Regions from separate parts of the Pantoea sp. X-Soil-ISGK-275 genome, predicted to be linked through region 1. Evidence: predicted binding sites of a transcription regulator. Region 1 holds the regulator's gene; the other holds the start of a gene.

The links. The regulator Fur, encoded in region 1, represses iron uptake genes when iron is present. The targets are predictions, from matches to a motif close to ATAATAATGAGAACNACTATCAA.
Region 2: a site for Fur is predicted at 6,638-6,660, ahead of AC6I8A_RS20490 (TonB-dependent siderophore receptor). Genes of this name have one in related genera too.

Annotation. Positions count from the first base shown of each region.
Region 1 covers NZ_AP035976.1:1,303,251-1,313,460, forward strand. The annotation lists gene nagE (N-acetylglucosamine-specific PTS transporter subunit IIBC) at 1-1,616, shown strand, start outside; gene glnS (glutamine--tRNA ligase) at 1,769-3,436, shown strand; gene AC6I8A_RS06040 (hypothetical protein) at 3,672-4,067, shown strand; gene fur (ferric iron uptake transcriptional regulator) at 4,126-4,575, opposite strand; gene fldA (flavodoxin FldA) at 4,930-5,460, opposite strand; gene ybfE (LexA regulated protein) at 5,598-5,873, opposite strand; gene ybfF (esterase) at 6,041-6,805, opposite strand; gene seqA (replication initiation negative regulator SeqA) at 7,054-7,593, shown strand; gene pgm (phosphoglucomutase (alpha-D-glucose-1,6-bisphosphate-dependent)) at 7,618-9,258, shown strand; gene kdpE (two-component system response regulator KdpE) at 9,297-9,971, opposite strand.
Region 2 covers NZ_AP035977.1:246,451-256,660, forward strand. The annotation lists gene AC6I8A_RS20470 (TonB-dependent siderophore receptor) at 1-570, opposite strand, end outside; gene AC6I8A_RS20475 (MurR/RpiR family transcriptional regulator) at 767-1,654, shown strand; gene AC6I8A_RS20480 (DMT family transporter) at 1,657-2,574, opposite strand; gene AC6I8A_RS20485 (alpha/beta fold hydrolase) at 2,743-3,657, shown strand; gene AC6I8A_RS20490 (TonB-dependent siderophore receptor) at 4,410-6,581, opposite strand; gene AC6I8A_RS20495 (ABC transporter substrate-binding protein) at 7,114-8,010, shown strand; gene AC6I8A_RS20500 (amino acid ABC transporter permease) at 8,007-8,930, shown strand; gene AC6I8A_RS20505 (amino acid ABC transporter ATP-binding protein) at 8,923-9,684, shown strand; gene AC6I8A_RS20510 (molybdopterin-dependent oxidoreductase) at 9,719-10,210, shown strand, end outside.

The DNA of each region.
Region 1 (10,210 bases):
ACGTTGAGCTGCCAAAAGCGCTGTCGTTCTTTAGCGGCCGCCGTCTGGTGCCGATCCTTGTCTCCTTCCTGATGATCGTCGTCGCCTTCGTGCTGATGTACATCTGGCCGATCATTTTCGGTGGACTGGTGAGCTTTGGTGAGCACATCCAGAAAATGGGTTCAATCGGTGCGGGCGTCTACGCCTTCTTTAACCGTCTGCTGATTCCTGTTGGCCTGCATCACGCACTGAACTCGGTATTCTGGTTCGACGTTGCTGGCATTAACGATATTCCTAAATTCCTCGGCGGCGCGCAGTCTATCGCTGAAGGTACCGGTATCCCAGGCATCACCGGTCGTTATCAGGCGGGCTTCTTCCCAATCATGATGTTCGGTCTCCCAGGTGCAGCGCTGGCAATTTACCACTGCGCACGCCCAGAAAACCGCGCCAAAGTCGGCGGTATCATGCTGGCGGCGGCTTTTGCAGCCTTCTTTACCGGTATCACCGAACCGCTGGAATTCTCCTTCATGTTCGTGGCGCCGGTGCTGTATGTGATTCACGCGGCACTGACAGGTCTTTCTGTGTTCATCGCCGCGAGCATGCAGTGGATTGCCGGTTTCGGCTTCAGTGCGGGTCTGGTGGATATGGTGCTGTCAACGCGAAACCCGCTGGCGGTCCACTGGTGGATGCTGATCCCACAAGGTTTGGTGTTCTTCGTTATCTACTACGCGGTGTTCCGCTTCACCATCCAGAAATTTAACCTGATGACGCCGGGCCGCGAACTCTCTGCGGGCGATGAAACTGATGGTTATGACGTCAATGTCGATAACAGCGGCAACGGTGAAAGCCAAACTGAATCGCTGGCACGTCGTTACATTGCGGCGGTGGGGGGCTCAGAAAACCTGACCCACATCGATGCCTGTATCACTCGTCTGCGTTTGAACGTTAAAGATTCTGCGCAGGTTAATGAAGGTGTGGCTAAGCGTCTCGGTGCTTCCGGTGTGATTCGTCTGAACAAACAAAGCGTGCAGGTCATCGTCGGTACTCAGGCGGAAAGCATTGCGATGGCAATGAAAACTGTCCTGAGCAAAGGTCCGGTTGCGGCATCTGCTGCCGCGTCAACGGCTGCGCCTGCTGCGGCTGTGAAACCACAGGCGGTGCTAAACAGCGAAAAAGCTGTGATTGCTACGCTGCTGGCACCAGTAACCGGTGACATTGTTGCGCTGGAAAATGTGCCTGACGAAGCGTTCGCCAGTAAGGCGGTCGGCGATGGTCTGGCGATCAAACCAACTGGTAAAACTGTGGTTGCGCCAACAGCCGGAACCGTGGTGAAAATCTTCAATACCAACCATGCGTTCTGCCTCGAAGCGGAAAACGGTGTCGAGATCGTCGTGCACATGGGTCTGGATACGGTGGCACTGGAAGGTAAAGGCTTCACGCGTCTGGTTGAAGAGGGCACAACGGTCACTGCAGGTCAGCCAATCCTGGAAATGGATTTAGACTTCCTCAATGCCAACGCCCGCTCGATGATCAGTCCGGTTGTGGTCAGCAACAGCGATGATTTCGCTGGTCTGAATTTACTGGCAACCGGTTCAGTGGTTGCAGGCCAAACCCCGCTGTACGAGGTTAAAGGCTAAGTCCTTGTGATTGAGCCAGAAGGCAGGAAGCGATTCCTGCCTTTTTTGTTTTAAAACGACCAACAAACGGTTGTTTCCCTCCTGTGCTTTGTGGATCATACTCCGTTACTTCGTGGTACAAATCACCCGTTATAGTTTTTGAGGATTTTGAGATGAGTGAGGCTGAAGCCCGCCCAACGAACTTTATTCGTCAGATCATCGACGAAGATTTGGCGAGCGGTAAGCACAACAGTGTGCATACCCGTTTCCCGCCTGAGCCCAATGGTTATCTGCATATTGGCCATGCGAAATCTATCTGCCTGAACTTTGGTATCGCGCAAGACTACCAAGGTCAGTGCAATCTGCGTTTCGACGACACTAACCCAGTAAAAGAAGATCTGGAGTTTGTTGAATCCATTAAGCGTGATGTGCAATGGCTGGGCTTTGAGTGGAGCGGCAACATTCGTTACTCCTCAGACTACTTCGACCAACTGTTCAACTATGCGGTTGAGCTGATCAACAAAGGCCTGGCCTATGTTGATGAACTGTCAGCAGATGAGATCCGTGAATATCGCGGTTCCCTGACGGCACCGGGCAAAAACAGTCCGTATCGCGATCGCAGCGTGGAAGAGAACCTAGCGCTGTTCCAGAAGATGCGCGATGGCGGTTTCGAAGAGGGCAAAGCCTGTCTGCGTGCCAAAATCGACATGGCGTCCAGTTTCATCGTGATGCGTGATCCAGTGCTGTATCGCATTAAGTTTGCCGATCACCATCAGACTGGCAGCAAGTGGTGCATCTATCCGATGTACGACTTCACCCATTGCATTTCGGATGCGATTGAAGGCATTACGCACTCACTCTGTACGCTGGAGTTCCAGGACAACCGTCGTCTGTACGATTGGGTGCTGGATAACATCACCATTCCGGTTCATCCACGGCAGTACGAATTTTCACGCCTGAATCTGGAATACGCGGTGATGTCGAAGCGTAAACTGACTCAGCTGGTGAGCGAGAAGGTTGTCGAAGGCTGGGACGATCCGCGCATGCTGACCGTATCTGGTCTGCGTCGTCGTGGTTACAGCGCCGCTTCCATCCGTGAATTCTGCCGCCGTATTGGTGTGACCAAACAGGACAATATCGTGGAGATGGCTTCACTGGAATCGTGCATTCGTGACGATCTCAATGAAAACGCACCGCGTGCGATGGCCGTAATGGATCCGCTGAAAGTGGTGATCGAGAACCTGCCTGCAGGTCACGAAGAGATCATCAGCATGCCGAATCATCCGAACAAACCGGAGATGGGCACGCGAGAAGTGCCATTCAGTCGTGAAGTGTGGATCGATCGCGCGGATTTCCGTGAAGAGGCCAACAAGCAGTACAAACGTCTGGTGCTGGGCAAAGAAGTGCGTCTGCGTAATGCATACGTGATCCGTGCCGAGCGAGTAGCGAAGGATGATGAGGGCAATATCACCTGCATCTATTGTACCTGCGACGTTGATACGCTGAGCAAAGATCCGGCCGATGGCCGCAAAGTGAAAGGCGTTATCCATTGGGTTTCTGCGATTCACGCGCTGCCAGCGGAATTCCGCCTGTACGATCGTCTTTTCAGTGTGCCAAATCCGGGCGCGGCGGAGGATTTCCTCACCACCATCAACCCGAACTCACTGGAAATCAAACAGGGCTTCGTGGAGCCAGGTTTGCGTGCAGCCGATCCAATGGCGCCGTACCAGTTTGAACGTGAAGGCTATTTCTGTGCGGATAGCGTCTATTCACAGCCATCCAAGCTGGTGTTTAACCGCACCGTTGGTTTACGTGATACCTGGGCAAAAATCGGCGATTAATATTTTTTGTCGCTAGCACGATATGATCATGAAAGGGCGAGCAATCGCCCTTTTTTATTGTCTCGATTTAACCAGATACGACCTTTTATGCTGCTCCCTGCAATTAGCCATTAATTCCTTATTTGCGACTATTCTGACTTTAGCAAAATTAAACCATTTGCCAGTGTGAAAAACTTTTTTTCAGGTAGGCTATGCGCTCTCAGCCGTTGCTCTGCGGGTAATCAAAGGATAAAAAATGACAAGTCTCGCCCTGGAAGCCAAACATAGCGTGGTGGTTTTACATCAGCTTATCGAACGTATTTTTAATCAGGCAGAAGGCAGTGATGACAGCATTGATCTGTTCTTGTCGTACTTTCATCCCGACTTCAAAATGGTCACGCCACAGGGTAAACAGCTTGATCTTAATGAGATGGAAACACTGTTTCGCCAGTTGCAGGGACAGCGTGAAGGGATGCGAATTGCCACCAGTGAGCACGCCATCATTTCGCAGCAAAGTGAGGAAGTCACGATTCAGTATCGTGAATTGCAGATGATGAATGGCACCAATCAGAGCCGCATTTCTCTGGCGGTGCTGGATTGCAGCACCGCCATTCCGCGCTGGCGCTACTTGCAGGAAACGCTCGTTGCCTGATTTCAGATATAAAAAAACCGGCTTAAGCCGGTTTTTTTATACTGCATAGCACACTCAATTACTTATCGTGGAGCGTATCGTCTTCGCGGCAGTCTCCCAGAGCACAGTGACCATACAGATACAGGCTGTGGTTGCTAAGCTTGATGCCGTGGCGAGTAGCAATTTCACGCTGACGCGTTTCGATTGATTCATCGCTGAATTCGATAACTTTGCCACAATCAAGGCAGATCAAGTGATCATGGTGATGTTGCTGAGTCAGTTCGAAGACAGACTTACCGCCTTCAAAGTTATGACGGGTTACGATGCCCGCGTCGTCAAACTGGTTAAGAACGCGATAAACCGTTGCCAGACCAATCTCTTCGCCCATATCGATCAGGCGCTTATACAAATCTTCCGCACTGACGTGATGGGACTCGGGGCCGGGTCCCTGAAGCACTTCCAGAATTTTCAGTCTGGGTAGCGTGACTTTCAGGCCAGCCTTCTTCAATGCGGAGTTGTTGTCAGTCATGCGGATATTGTCCTGTTACTTTGCTAGTCACTTGCGGCGCAGGGGCCTTGAATGTTTAGGTCAACGCGCATTCTCATTTGCGTCTCATTATAGAACTCAAGCAGTGAAATGAAAACCAAGGCAACGTCCTTAATCACCAAAGGTTGTAAGGATAACGTCACTAATGTCTTCAGGACGCTTGGGTTTTGGATTCCATTTCACTCAGCCTCATTCTACTGCCAGAGGAATAAGCGGATGACCATTGCGGGTATTCTACAGATTTGCGGGGAAAAGTTAAAAAACCGTAGCTATTATTTTTATAGGAAATTCCGTTGCCCGATGTGAGGCAGCGCGCACATCGGGCAGAGCAGGGAATTAAGCTTCAATAATCTCTTTCAGCTGCAACTCGTCGAAGATCTGCTTCACCCATTTCTCAACACGTTCGTTGGTCAATTCTGGTTGACGATCTTCATCAATTGCCAGACCCAGGAAGTTTTTGTCATCGGCGAGGCCTTTAGAGGCTTCGAAGTGATAGCCTTCGGTTGGCCAGTGACCCACAATCACCGCACCGTTAGGCTCGATGATGTCACGGATGGTGCCCATCGCGTCACAGAAGTATTCGGCGTAATCTTCCTGATCGCCACAACCAAACAGCGCTACCAGCTTGCCATTGAAATCAATCTCTTCCAGCGTCGGGAAGAAATCATCCCAGTCGCACTGCGCTTCGCCGTAATACCAGGTTGGAATGCCCAGCAGCAGGATGTCGAACGCATCGAGATCTTCTTTGGTGCTCTTAGCAATGTCATGCACTTCGGCGACATCTTTACCCAGTTGTTTCTGGATCATCTTTGCAATGTTTTCAGTGTTGCCGGTATCGCTGCCGAAGAAAATGCCTACGATTGCCATGGGTTAGGTAACCTCTTGAATCCTGATTGTGAAAGTAAGTCAGTTGACTGCACAGTTATGCGAATAATAGCAGACCGGTAAAAAGTGCGGAACTTGTAAAGCCGTGACTTTGTGTTCCAGCGTGCGGTCTTCGCGCGTTAAGACAGTTTGAGTTGTGCCAGCAGCATTTGTTCAATCAATTCGCTGCGACTGATGTTTTGCTGATCGGCCAGCGTGCTGAGCGCGTCAACCGCCTCGCTCGACATCTTCAGCTCAACACGACGCAGCCCACGCACTTTATCGCGCTTGAGCTGGTTGCGTTTGTTGATGCGTAACTGTTCATCACGCGTCAGCGGGCTGGTTTTCGGGCGACCAGGACGCCGCTCGTCTGCGAAGAGATCAAGCGTCGTGCGGTCTGTCTGTTCTTTTGCCATGGTTTGTAAAACTGAGTGGGCGCGAACGGCGGAAAGGCGCTGCGCGATTAAAACATTATCGGCCCGACCACGGTGAAAAAATATCCGTGGCAAATTTTTAGCGCGACATCATACTCCAGCGCCTTCCCTGACGCCAACCCTAAAGCGCAAGCGGCAAGCTTTTGCTTTTACAGGTTAAAAAAACGCCGAACGGCGCGTAACACCGCATCGGGTTTCTCGGCGTGCACCCAATGTCCAGCTCCGCTGATCACATGTGCATGCGCCTGCGGGAACTGACGTAGCAGCGCATCGCGATGCTGATTGTCCAGATAAGGAGAATCGCCGCCGCGGATAAACAGTGCCGGATGCGGCCACGCAGGAATCTCTTCCCAGCCGGAAATGGTGCTGTAGTTATCCCACAGCACCGGCACATTAAAGCGCCATTCGCCCTCTGCGAAAGATTTGAGGATGAACTGGATCACGCCTTCTTCATCAATATGCTGACGCATTACTTCAACGGCTTCGCTGCGGCGCGTGACGCCCGCGGCGCTCACGGCCCGAATAGCGGCAAAAATTTCGTCATGGCGGCGCGTTTGGTAATCAACGGGCGCGATATCGATCATCACCATTTTTTCGATACGTTCCGGCGCGATGGCACTGAGCGCCATGGCGATTTTGCCGCCCATCGAGTGTCCTATCACACCCGCGCGATCGATATGGTGCGCATCCAGCGTTTCGACGATGTCCTGCGCCATCACGTGATAATTCATCTCATCGCTGCGTGCCGACAAGCCGTGGTTGCGCACATCAACCTGCAGCGTCGGACGTGCGTCACGCACCCCACGCGCCAGCACGCCAAGGTTATCAAGGCTGCCAAAAAGACCATGGATCAATAGAATCGGTGTGGCGTCGGGGGCAGATTGTTCAGTTTGCAGACGGGCGTTCAAAATCATGGCTAAAGTTCTTACGGTTGTGACCTTGGCTTAGGTTATCATGGATTCACCTGTCCAGCAGTCAGGCCGGAAGGCATTAGGGCATATTCCGACTTTTGCCTGGAAACGTTGCCAACGCTATCGGCTGCCACGGATTTAACTTTATAATCCTTATGTTAGAACCCGCTCACGTTTTGCACGACTGGATTTTGCTAAGGCCGTTGCATTAATGCGTGGTTCTGTCATTTGCCATAATCGTACGGAAAAAGATGAAAACGATTGAAGTTGACGAAGAACTCTACCGTTATATTGCCAGCCACACGCAGCACATTGGTGAAAGCGCCTCTGATATTTTGCGCCGCATGTTGAAGTTCACCGCCGGACAGAGCGCACCTGCTGCGCCTGCCGCTGGTGTATCAGTGAAAGAAGCGCAACCTGCCAGCCGCGAAGCGCGTCCTCAGGATCGCGTCCGTGCGGTACGTGAGCTGCTGCTCTCCGATGAATATGCCGAGCAGAATAAGGCGGTTAACCGCTTCATGTTGGTACTGTCAACGCTCTATCGTCTTGATCCGGCGGCGTTTGCTGAAGCGACTGCCTCGTTGCAGGGCCGTACCCGCGTCTACTTTGCGGGCGACGAGCACACGCTGCTGCAAAATGGCACCCATACCAAGCCGAAGCACGTTCCCGGCACGCCGTACTGGGTGATCACGAATACCAATACAGGTCGCAAATGCAGCATGGTGGAACACATCATGCTGGCTATGCAGTTCCCTCAGGAACTGACAGAGAAAGTTCGCGGCACCATTTAACTGAAGCGTCAGGGAGAAGCGCCAATGGCCAATCACCCCCGTGCCGGGCAGCCTGCCCAGCAGAGCGATTTGATTAACGTTGCACAATTAACCTCGCAGTATTACGTCCTGAAGCCCGATGTGGCGAATCCGGATCATGCGGTGAAATTTGGCACTTCAGGCCACCGCGGCAGCGCGGGACGCCAAAGCTTCAACGAACAGCACATTTTGGCGATCGCGCAGGCGATTGCTGAAGAGCGCAAAAAGGATGGCATCACCGGTCCATGCTACGTCGGTAAAGACACGCATGCGCTGTCTGAGCCGGCGATTCTGTCCGTGCTGGAAGTGCTGGCCGCTAACGGCGTGGACGTGATTGTGCAGCAGGACAACGGCTATACGCCAACGCCTGCTATCTCTAATGCGATTCTTGAGCACAACAAACGCGGCGGCGCGCAGGCGGACGGCATTGTTATCACGCCTTCGCACAACCCACCGGAAGATGGCGGTATCAAATACAATCCGCCAAACGGTGGCCCGGCTGATACCAACGTCACCAAAGTGGTGGAAGATCGCGCTAACCAGCTGATCAAAGGCGAGCTGAAAGACGTGAAACGTCTGCCGCTGGATCAGGCATGGGCAAGCGGTCACATTGTTGAGCAGGATCTGATCCAGCCGTACGTTGAAGGTCTGGCGCAGGTGATTGACTTCGCCGCCATCCAGAAAGCCGGCCTGAAAATTGGCGTCGATCCATTAGGCGGCTCCGGTATCGCTTACTGGCAGCGCATTGCTGAGCACTACAAGCTGGATCTGACCATCGTTAACGATGCGATCGACCAGACTTTCCGCTTCATGCATCTGGATAAAGATGGTGTGGTGCGTATGGACTGCTCATCTGAATGCGCGATGGCCGGCTTGCTGGCATACAAAGATAAATTCGACCTGGCCTTTGGCAACGATCCTGATTACGACCGCCATGGCATCGTCACGCCTGCGGGTCTGATGAATCCGAACCACTATCTGGCGGTTGCGATCAACTACCTGTTCCAGCATCGTCCACAGTGGGGCAAAGAGGTTGCTGTTGGTAAAACCCTGGTTTCCAGCGCAATGATCGACCGCGTCGTCAACGACATTGGCCGCAAGCTGGTAGAAGTACCGGTTGGGTTCAAATGGTTCGTTGATGGTCTGTTCGATGGCAGCTTCGGTTTCGGCGGTGAAGAGAGCGCGGGCGCATCCTTCCTGCGTTTCGATGGCTCCGCCTGGTCAACCGATAAAGACGGCATCATTATGTGTCTGCTGGCCGCTGAAATCACCGCGGTCACCGGCAAGAACCCGCAGCAGCATTATGACGAGCTGGCAGAGCGCTTTGGTGCGCCAAGCTATAACCGTCTGCAGGCTCCGGCGACTTCGGCACAGAAAGCGGCGCTGTCCAAGCTGTCACCAGAAATGGTGAGCGCTGATACGCTGGCGGGTGATCCGATCACCGCACGCCTGACTGCCGCGCCGGGTAACGGTGCGTCAATCGGTGGTCTGAAAGTGATGACTGAAAACGGCTGGTTTGCCGCGCGTCCATCAGGTACAGAAGACGCTTACAAAATCTACTGCGAAAGCTTCCTAGGTGCTGAACATCGTCAGCAAATCGAGAAAGAAGCGGTTGAGATTGTTAGCGAAGTACTGAAAAACGCCTGATTGGGCAATTAAGAAAAAGGCCGCTTAGCGGCCTTTTTTTATGGCATAAATCGGTAGCCGATACCGGTTTCGGTCAGCAAATGGCTGGGCTGGGTGGGATTCGCTTCCAGCTTCTGCCGCAAGTGGCCCATATAGATGCGCAAATAGTGGCTGTGCTCCACCGCATTCGGGCCCCAAACCTGATTCAGCAATTGACGCTGAGTCAGCACTTTTCCGGCATTATTCAGCAGTAAGCTCAGCAGACGAAATTCGGTCGGCGTCAAATGCACTTCATGTTGGTTGCGCAGCACGCGGCGCGCCGCCAAATCGACGCTCACTTCGCCAAATGTTACAATCGGTTCAGGCTGGCTGCTTTGATGGCGACGCAGCGCCACACGCACACGCGCCAGCAGTTCACCAATGCCAAACGGCTTGGTGAGGTAATCATCCGCACCGGCATCCAGCGCATCAATCTTATCCTGCTCATCGCTACGCGCAGACAGCACAATCACCGGCATGCTGCTCCACTGGCGCACTTCACGGATAAAGTCATTGCCATCACCATCCGGCAAGCCGAGATCGAGGATCACCAGATCGGGCTTACGCGTTGCCGCTTCAATCAGGCCGCGCTGCAGTTGCTCCGCTTCCACAATTTTCAGGCCTTCGCTCTCCAGCGCCAGGCGCACGAAACGGCGAATCTCTTTTTCATCTTCCACTATCAAGATGGTCGTCACGCTGCCTCCAGCGGCAAAAAAGTTAACGCACCACTTTAGCAATAAAGCAGCCCGGCGTCCGTCACGAAGTTTTTAACTTCAAGAGATCGTGGAATTCACAATTTTGTAACTAAGTTTCATCACAACACATATTGATGAAAAAAAGCGCAAATATAGTGGTCGGATGAGTAGTAAAATTACACAACAACGGGTAATATCTGAACCAGATCACATTTCAACGCAATGTTTACCACAAGGGG
Region 2 (10,210 bases), on a different replicon from region 1:
GCCTTCACTGGAGGTTCTGCCGCTGACTTTGGTGTGCCATACATACTGCGGCTTCTTGCTTATCACATTGATTACGCCACCCGGATTTTGAATGCCGTACAGCAACGATGCTGAGCCTTTCAGCACTTCCACGCGCTCGGTGGTGGCATCAAAGTTCAAACCCTGGCTGCTGCGCACCCCATCGCGATAGATCGAACCATCCGAATTGCTGCCAAAGCCGCGACGTACAAAGCCATCTTCGGTGCCGGCCAGCGTGTTGCCTTCCGTCACGCCGCTGACAAAGCGCATTGCATCGGTAAGACTCGACGCCTGAAAGTCTTCAAGTTGCTGCTGCGTCACCACGCTGACTGACTGCGCCTGGTTAATACGCGGCGTAGACGTTTTACTGCCGACCGAACTATTAGTGACGTTGTCACCTTGTGCGTTCTCTTCCTGCGCTGAAACGGTGAGCGTGCTGCTTTCCTCAGCGGCAAAACTGCTGGCGGAACTCCAGAGGCTAACGCCGTAAATCGCAGCAAGGATGGCTGGATGGCGTTGGGATTTAAAAGTGAAGGGCTTGTTGTTATTCATTCATCATTAACCTGGTGCAATGCAATTGAGAATCATTCAACCATGTTGTAATGTAGTAGTAAATGGAAATAATTTCGAATCTATTACACTTTTATTGGTATAAATTCATTGTCTTACATATTTTATTCTTGGTAGTAATTGCATAATTCACTACAAACCTTCAGTAATAATCTCACTCTTAAAGAGCAACCAGCAGATGAGCAGAAATAGCAGTAAAAGTCGTGTGGATGTTCTGGGTGAACGCTATCGATCGCGCGCGCCGACATTATCATCCAGCCTGCAAGCGGTGGCGCGTTACATCCATGACCACCGCGAAGTGGTTTTGGATGCCACGGCGATGGAAATTGCCGACGCCACCCACACCTCGGATGCCACTGTAGTTCGTGCGGTGCAGGCATTAGGTTTTGCCGGTTTGCGCGATTTGAAAACCACGCTGACCGCCTGGTTTGGCCCGGCGATGAATTCTGAAGAGAAGATGAGCGCCACCGTGGGCGAACTCTCGTGTGATATCAATTCGGGCATCGATTTTGTGCTGAGCGGCCATAAACGCGCCTGCGATGCGTTATCTGAACCGCACAATCGGGAAGCGGTCGCCAAAGCGGTAACACATCTTATAGATGCGCGTCAGGTAGCGCTGTTTGGCATCAATGCTTCGGGGATTTTGGCGGATTACAGTGCGCGTTTGTTCACGCGTATTGGGATTCCGGCGGTGACGCTCAATCGCTCCGGTATTGCGCTGGCGGAAAAGTTGATTGGGCTGCAGCGTGGTGATGTGCTGATTATGATGGCGCAGAAGTCGGCGCACCGTGAAGGCATCACCGCACTGAAAGAGGCGAAACGTCTTGGCATGCCGGTGATTTTGCTGACTAATGCGCTGGATTCAGCTTTCGCTAAACAGGCGGATGTGATTATCAACGTGCCGCGCGGCGGCGAGAATGGTCGCATGCCGCTGCACGGAACGGTGCTGGTGTGTCTGGAGATGCTGATTTTGTCGGTGGCTTCCGCGACCTCATCGCGTACGGTGAAAACCATGAAGCGTATTCAGGACCTCAATCGATCGCTGAAGCCATCCGGCAAAAAGTAAGGCTATTTGCTGGCGCTGTTGTTTACAGCGGCGCGTTTGCCGAAGCCGTTGCTGGTGACCAGCCATACCGCGCAGACAATCAGCAGCGAACCGCTAATAAAGCCCTGATTGATCTCTTCACCCAGCACTAACCAGCCCCATAAAATGCCAAACGGCGGGATCATAAATGTCACGGTCAGCGTGCGCAGCGGACCAATATCGGCGAGCAGGCGAAAGTAGATGATGTAAGCCAGCGCGGTGCAGATAAACCCAATCGCCAGAATGCTGGCCCAGACTTCAGGAATTTGCCAACTTGCCGCTGACGTTTGCGGTGCGCTAAAAGCAAAGATCGGCAGCAGAAAGACTGACGCGCCAAGTTGGGAACCAAAGGCGACTTTGGTGGCATCAAGACCGCCACGTGCACCGATCCAGCGCTTGGTCAGGAAACCGGCAAAACCATAACAGGCGGTAGCGATCAAACAGGCTAATATTCCGCCAATTAACGTGCTGCTGAGATGCGCTTCTCCGGTGGTACTGATGACAATAATTCCACTGAATCCGGCGATCATGCCGATAACTTTATTAACTGTTAGCTTTTCGTCGAAGAAGGCCGCGCCAATAATCACACCCATCAACGGCGTAGTGGCGTTGAGAATCGCCGAATAACCCGCCGGCAACACGCGTGCCGCGAGGCAGTACATCAGGAATGGAATCGCCGAGTTGATAACGCCCAGCAACATCGCCCAGCCCAATTTGCCGTCAAAGCGGCGCGGAATGCGCATCACCGCCATGATAATCATTAAACCCAACATGCCGCAGAATACGCGTAAAAATGCGGTATTCACCGCGCCCAGCGCCGGAACCGCAATGCGCATAAACAGAAAACTGGCACCCCAAATCGCCGCTAAAATTAGCAGCCGCAACAAATCCGATGTTCGCATAGGTTTCACAATTGTTAAGAAAGAGTCGCGCACAGAATAGCAAACAACCCACTCCGTAGGGTCGCCATTAATGGCGACCGATGTCGCTGTGCAGAAAATTTTTCTTATGTTGTGATCATCAGGTAGTATTTAGGAATTGATCATTTCCTAAATATGCGGAGAGCGAAAATGTCAGCATCAGTTATCAAGCACGCGCCGGGCTGGACGCAGCCATTCAACGAGTTAGAGGGATTTTCCCATCATTACGCCACCGTTGACGGCGTGCGTTTGCATTACGTCAGCGGCGGCAATGCAAATGGAGAAACGTTGCTGCTGCTGGCGGGATTTCCGCAAAGCTGGTTCGCCTGGCGCCAGGTGATGGCGCTGCTGGGCGATCGCTATTTCATTATCGCACCGGATTTACCCGGTCAAGGCGACTCGGATAAACCGCTCAGCGGCTACGACACCACATCGCTGGCGCAGAATGTACAGGGCTTGATGCAGCAATTGGGTCATGAAAGCTATTACCTCGCCGCGCACGACGTCGGCGCGTGGGTTGCCTGGCCGTATGCCACATTGTTTAGCGATCAGGTGAAAAAGCTGGCGCTGCTCGATGCCGGCATTCCTGGTGTCACTTTGCCAGAATCGCTGCCCGCCACGCCGGATAAAGCGTGGAAAACCTGGCATTTCGCGTTTCATCTCTTACCGGATTTGCCGGAAGCACTTATAGAAGGGCGCGAAGCAATCTACCTGGAATGGTTCCTGAAACGCAAAGCGGCCAGCCCGATGGTGTTTGGCGATGAAGACATGGCGGAATATACCCGTTTGTTACAGCAGAAGGGCGCAATACGCGCCGGAATGGCCACTTATCGTGAAGTGACGGTTTCGGCGGCGCAAAACCGAACGTTGCTTCGTGAACGCGGTAAATTAGCCTTGCCGTTACTGGCGATCAGCGCCGATCAGGGTTCGATTCCGGATATGGCGTTGCCGTTGCACGAGTTCGCGGCGGATGTGACGGGAATTAAAATAGCGCACTGCGGTCACTTCATCCCGGATGAGCAACCGCAGGCGCTGGCCGATGCGCTGCACGAGTTTTTTAATTAAACGTAGGGTCGCCATTCATGGCGTAATACCGCTCAGTTAAGCGCGGAGCGACTTTCGTTCGCCCTGTGCTGAGGCAGTTGCAGCACCTTCGTGCGGCGATCGAGCAGAGGACGCCTGGCCGCGCCCTCTGCACTCCCGGGCCCTGCGCCAGCCCAACCCGCCGCTGCGCGGTACCTTCACTCATTCACGATTCCTGACGGACCGGTGGCGATTCGCTCCTGCTCAGCGCCACCTCTCGCCGCATCCATGCGGCTCGCCCTGGAATCCCTCATTCGCTCAGCGGGTTAGGATGTCGCCTCAACACCCGCGCTGCAGCAACTGTGCATTTTCCTGATTCACCATCGCTACAAACCCCGTAGGGTCGCCATTCATGGCGACCTGGTGCGCATGAATGCGCACCCTACGAAAAAACAATCCAGGCACCGTCATCACAGGCGGCGGTGTTGGGCGCCATCCGCAGTGCCGAACGCAGAGTGACGGCCAGGATGAGCCGACAGGACGTCGGTGAAAGCGCGGCATGAGCCAGGAAGGCGAATCCGCGTGGTCCGTCAGGACGGAGCGATAAGCGAGGGAACAGCGAGGACGGCGCAAGGCGCGGATTGCTAAGGTCCGCGCCTTCGGACCTTAGCCCGGCCGCCTACTTCTAGTATTCTGAAACTGTCAGATGCTTAGCGGGCGGAACTTCTGCGATGCCAGTACACTGCTTATCTGACAAGCATTACGCCATTCATGGCGACCAAAACCCAGCTCAATCAAAACGACATCGTCACACCGGCATAATATGCTCGGCCCGGCTCGTTATAGGTCGACGCACCTGAATTCTCGCGGTAAATGCGTTTATCAAACAGGTTGTTGATACCGGCATTGGCGCGCAGGTTTTTGCTGATGTCGTAATTGACGTTCAAACCAAACACCGAATACGGGCTGATTTCCTGCGTTGTCATGTTCGAGGTATCGATATTGGTCTCTGCATTTTGACGCGGTTTCTGGCGGCCATACTGCGTCCAGTTGATGTTGGCGCTGAGATCCTGCGTCGCTTGCCACTCCAGCTGCGAGTTGATAGTGAATTCCGGGATCACGGACAGCGGATTGCCGGTTTCCTTACTTTCGGAGCGGAACATGTAGGTAGCGTTGGAGCGCCATTCCAGCGTATCGGCAATTAAAGGAATGGTCAGATTACCTTCCAGTCCTTCCACGATCGCTTTGCCGCCGTTTTCCCAGCGCAATACGTTATAAACCGGTCGCGTGCTGGAATACACCGGCTCGGTGCCCGACACAATTTTGTTTTTGTAGTCATTGCGGAACCAGGTGATGCCCGCGACGTAGCCTTCGTTGCTGAATTCCAGACCAATCTCTTTGTTGACGCTGGTTTCGGCATCGAGATCGTCGTTACCCAGCAGATAACATTGGCTGAGACCAATCGGGCAGCCGTTGCCACGCGTCGAGAGCAGATAACCCGGCGTTGACTGATAGAGGTTCGGCGCTTTAAACACCCGCGCAATACCGGCTTTCAGGGTGAAGTAGTCGCCTAACCCTTGTGAAACGTTCAGGCTTGGGCTCCAGTTGGCACCAAACTGATCGTGATAATCAAAGCGCAGGCCTGGGATCACTTCGGTGGTATCGGTGGCAGCAATGTTGTCTTCGAAGAACAGAGAACTGATGGTAGCGCTGTTCTTACTGCTGCGCTGCGACGGATCGCCAGAGCTGCCTGGCAGATTGACGCCGCTCGCGTTGGACGCCAGCATTGATGCCGGATCGTTCAGCTCGTCGCGGTTCCACTCCGCGCCCAGCGTCACGGTTTGATCAACCAGCAGCTGCAACGGGAAGTTGATCTCTCCGCCCGCGCGATAGCTTTCCAAACGGCTGGTAGCGTACGTATCGCTGTTGATCATCCCTTCGGTACGACCAGCAGTGCCTTCCTGCAGACGCGTGTTATTGGTTTTCTCGTAGTTGAAGTTGAGCTTCGAGGTTCCCCAATCCCAGATTCCGTTGTGCGCAATGCCGTAGGTTTGGCGATACATGCGGTTCGTTTCATCGCCGTACAGCGATTCGACTAAACCGTCGGTGCTGGCGTTGCTGTTACTGTTTTGCGTATCACCGGCGTAAATGTTGCCCTGACGGCTGTAGCCGTAAGAGAAGTCGACAATTTGCAGCGGCGTGATTTTCCACGACAGCACGGTATTGATGTCTTTATTGCGCACGCCTTCACGGCCCGCCGCGTAAGAACCGTTTTCGGCGGTGTTGATATCGAACGCATCGGCATCGGTACGGTTAATATTGCCGTACAGACGCATGGTCAAGGCATCACCGGCCAGCGGGCCGCTGAGATTGAAGTTAGCGCGTCGCGTATCGCCTTCTTTATCGTTTTCCGGCTGGCTGGTGTAGAGCGACAGCGAGCCGTGCCAGTCATTGGTTGGACGCTTGGTAATGATATTCACCACGCCGCCTGCCGCGCCAGAACCGTAACGTGCAGCGGCTGGGCCACGAATCACTTCAATGCGCTCCACCATTTCCGCTGGCACCCAATTGGTATCGCCGCGTGAATCACGCTCGCCGCGCCAGCTGTAACGCACTGAGTTACGCGAAGAAACCGGCACGCCATCGATCATGACCAAGGTGTTTTCCGGGCCCATGCCACGGATATCAATTTGACGGTTATTGCCGCGGCTGCCGCTGGCACCGTTACCGGTGAGGTTTACGCCGGGCATTTTGCGGATGATGTCGGATAGATCGTTAACAGGGGGATTTTTCTTGATGTCTTCAGCCGTAATGGTGGACACGCCCGGTTGCTGTTTGAGCTCCTGCTCGGCGGTGACGATCATTGATTCATCGTCAGCCAGCTTTTCTGTGGTTTCAGCTGCAAAGGCTGGCGACGTTAGCATTCCCGCTAAAAAAAGCGCAATTGGACGCTTTTTGCCACGCATGGTTACATTCACTTAAGTTTTCTCCCTGTTAAGTTAACAATTGTAAGTAAATGCGCATGATAATGATAACGTTTCTCATTGTCTATTCAGCGAGACGGCAACAAGCCTGACAATACAAACCTTTACAAAGGATTTTCCGTTGCGGAGTACGCGTTGCGGGGAAGGGAACGCCTAAATTGCTTAGATGAATCCGTTATGAGTAAGAAGAAATGTATCGATGAATATTGGATAAGCAGGCTATTGATTCATTAGCAAATTCTGAATTCTGTTGAGTCTTGGATGCCAAACTGGTGCGGAAATCCCGCCTTGCAACCGTGCTTGCGGCTATTGCCATATTTCGGCAATAGATATGTTTTTTTCGCATTTGTGATTGTTATCTATCTTCCAGAGAATGTTCAGCGGGACGTTCTGAGGATGACAATTCCTTCCGCCACGCGCCTTTCGCGCGAGGTGAGTCAGGAGACAAAACCATCGCTACCTCAACGCCTTTTCCCTGTGGGGAAACTTTTTATAAATCAGGAGAAAGGTTCCAGTGAAATTCGCCAAAGGCATGACAATTCTTGCGCTCGCGCTGAGTGCACACACCGCGTTCGCCGCCGATGAATCCGTCCCAACTGACAGCTCAATCCACGTGCAGGCCGATCCCGCGCTGAAAAGTTTGCTGCCGGCGGATGTGGTGAAACGTGGCTACATTGTTGCCGGAACCAACCCCAACACGCCGCCAACCACCTTCTATAAAGAAGACAACAAAACCTTGGCCGGTCGTGAAATCGATATCATGAATGCCGTGGGCGAACGCTTGGGAATCCAGGTTCAGTGGCGCGACACCGGCGGATTCGACAACATCATTCCTGGCCTGAAAACCGGTCGTTACGATGTGGCGCTCTCCAACATCAACGCCACGCCAGCGCGTGCCAAAATCATCGACTTCGTCGGTTACTACGATGCCAGCCGCCTCGGCATTATCTCGCGTAAAGATGCCAACATCGCACCATTCAAAGAACTGGCTGACGTATGCGGTAAAGAAGTGGGTGCCGGTTCCGGTACCACGCAGGTCACGCGCCTTGAAGACGCCAGCAAAGCCTGTGAAGCGGCGGGTAAAAAGCCAATCAAAGTCTCCGTCTTCCCGGATCGTCCAGCTGGTGTGCAGGCGGTGGTAAGCGGTCGCGTGCCGATGTTCCTTGGCCCGTATGAAGGCTTGCTGTGGCAGGTGAAAGTGATCAAACCGCTGACCATGAGCGGCGAAATCACCGTACACGATGCGCCAGTTTCCGTTGCGTTCCCGAAAGATTCTGCGCTGGAGCCCGCCGTGCAGGCCGCGCTGAACTCGCTGATCAAAGATGGCAGCTACAACAAGATCCTCGACAACTGGGGCATCGGCTTTGGCGCTGTTAAAGAAGCCAAACGCAATCAGGAAATCTTTCAATGAGTGATTTTCACGACCACACCGGCGATTTGAAAATCGTCGGCAAACGTTACTACGGACGCTGGCTGAGTGCGCTGGTGGTGCTGTTGTGCGTGGTGGCGATGGCGAACTCGATGATTAACAATCCACGCTTCGAATGGAGCGTGATTGCGGAGAACTTTACCGGCGAATCGATCCTGCAAGGCGTATTAATGACGCTGCAGCTCACCGCGATCTCTGTGGTGCTGGGTTTTGCTTTTGGTACGGTGCTGGCCCTGATGCGCCTCTCCTCCAATCCGGTACTGGTGGGGGTGAGCTGGTTTTATACCTGGTTCTTCCGTGGTGTGCCGATGCTGGTGCAACTGTTCCTGTGGTACAACATCGCGGCGCTTTATCCCACCATCGCCTTGTCGATTCCGGGCCTCGGCGAAATCTGGAGCACGCAATCTAATGCGTTAGTCAGCCCATTCAGTGCGGCGGTGATCGCGCTGGTGATGCACCAATCCGCTTATGCCGCTGAAATTGTGCGTGCCGGTATCCAGAGCGTCGGCAACGGCCAACTGGAAGCCGCGCGTGCGCTTGGCTATCGCCCTTCACAGATTTTCCGTCACACCGTGCTACCGCAGGCGATGCGCGCCATCATGCCGCCAGCCGGCAACGAAATCATTGGTCAGCTTAAAACCACGGCGGTGGTGTCCGTGATCTCGCTGCAGGACGTGCTGTTCTCGGCGCAGATTATTTACCAGCGCACCTATGAAGTGATTCCGCTGCTGCTGGTGGCAACCTTGTGGTATCTGCTGATGACCTCGGTGCTGTCAGTCGGTCAGTTCTATGTGGAACGCTATTTTGGGCGTGGCGTCACACGCCGGGAAAAACGCAGTTTGCTGAAATCGCTGCCGGGTTTTTCAGCGGCGAAAGCAGAAAGGAGCGTCAGCAATGGGTGAGGCGATCGCATTACGTAAAGTCACCAAACGCTTCTCTGGCGTCACCATTCTAGATGAAGTGAACCTGGATATTCCTGCCGGTTCAGTCACGGTGATCCTTGGGCCATCCGGTTCCGGGAAATCCACGCTGCTGCGCTGCATTAACCATCTGGAAAAACTGGATGGCGGCACCATTCGCATCGGCGGCGAGATCATCGGCTACAAGCAGAAAGGCCAGGCGCTGCACGAGTTAAGCAGCGGTGAGGTTGCGCGTCAGCGTGCCGAAATCGGCATGGTGTTCCAGCAGTTTAACCTGTTCCCGCACCGCACCGTATTGCAGAACATTGTGGATGCGCCGATGCGCGTGAAGAAGCAGAGCCGTCAGCAGGCGACCAGCAAAGCGCTGTCGCTGCTGAAGCAAGTGGGTTTGTCAGGCCGCGAAGAAGAGTGGCCGCAGAATCTCTCCGGCGGACAGCAGCAGCGTGTGGCGATTGCTCGCGCGCTGGCGATGGATCCCGGCGTGATGCTGTTTGATGAACCGACGTCAGCGCTCGACCCCGAACTGGTTGGCGAAGTGCTGCAGGTGATTAAACAGCTGGCGCACTCTGGCATCACCATGGTGGTGGTCACCCACGAGATTGGTTTTGCGCGCGAGGTAGCCGACAACATTGTGTTTATGGAAAGCGGCAAAATCGTGGCGGCGGGGCCAACCCAGCAAGTGCTCGACGACCCGGAAAACGGGCGCGTAAGAAACTTTATTGCAACGGTGCTTTAAGCACCGTTTTTCTTTTTTGATGCCAGGAACAGTGATGACGCAAAAACCGGTAATGCACAGCGCCCATTGGGGCGCTTTTCATGCCCAGCAACAGGGCGATCGGCTCACCATCGAACCGTTTAAGGGCGATCCCGATCCCAGTCCGCTGCTGCAAAATTTCCGCACTGCATTAAACCATCCGGCGCGCGTTTCCCGTCCAATGGTGCGTCGTGGCTGGCTGGAGAACGGACCAGGCCCGGACGATCGTCGTGGCAACAATGAGTACGTCGCGGTGAGCTGGGATGACGCTTACGCGTTAGTAACGCGCGAACTGCAACGCGTCGGCGACACTTATGGCCCGGAAGGCATCTTCGGCGGCTCTTACGGATGGTCAAGCGCGGGGCGCTTCCACCACGCACAAAGTCAGGTGCATCGCTTCCTCAACACCACGCTCGGCGGCTACGTGCGCTCGGTTAACAGCTACAGCTCCGGCTCTGCGTCGGTGTTGCTGCCACATATCGTCGGCGACATGAATGAAATTGCCCGT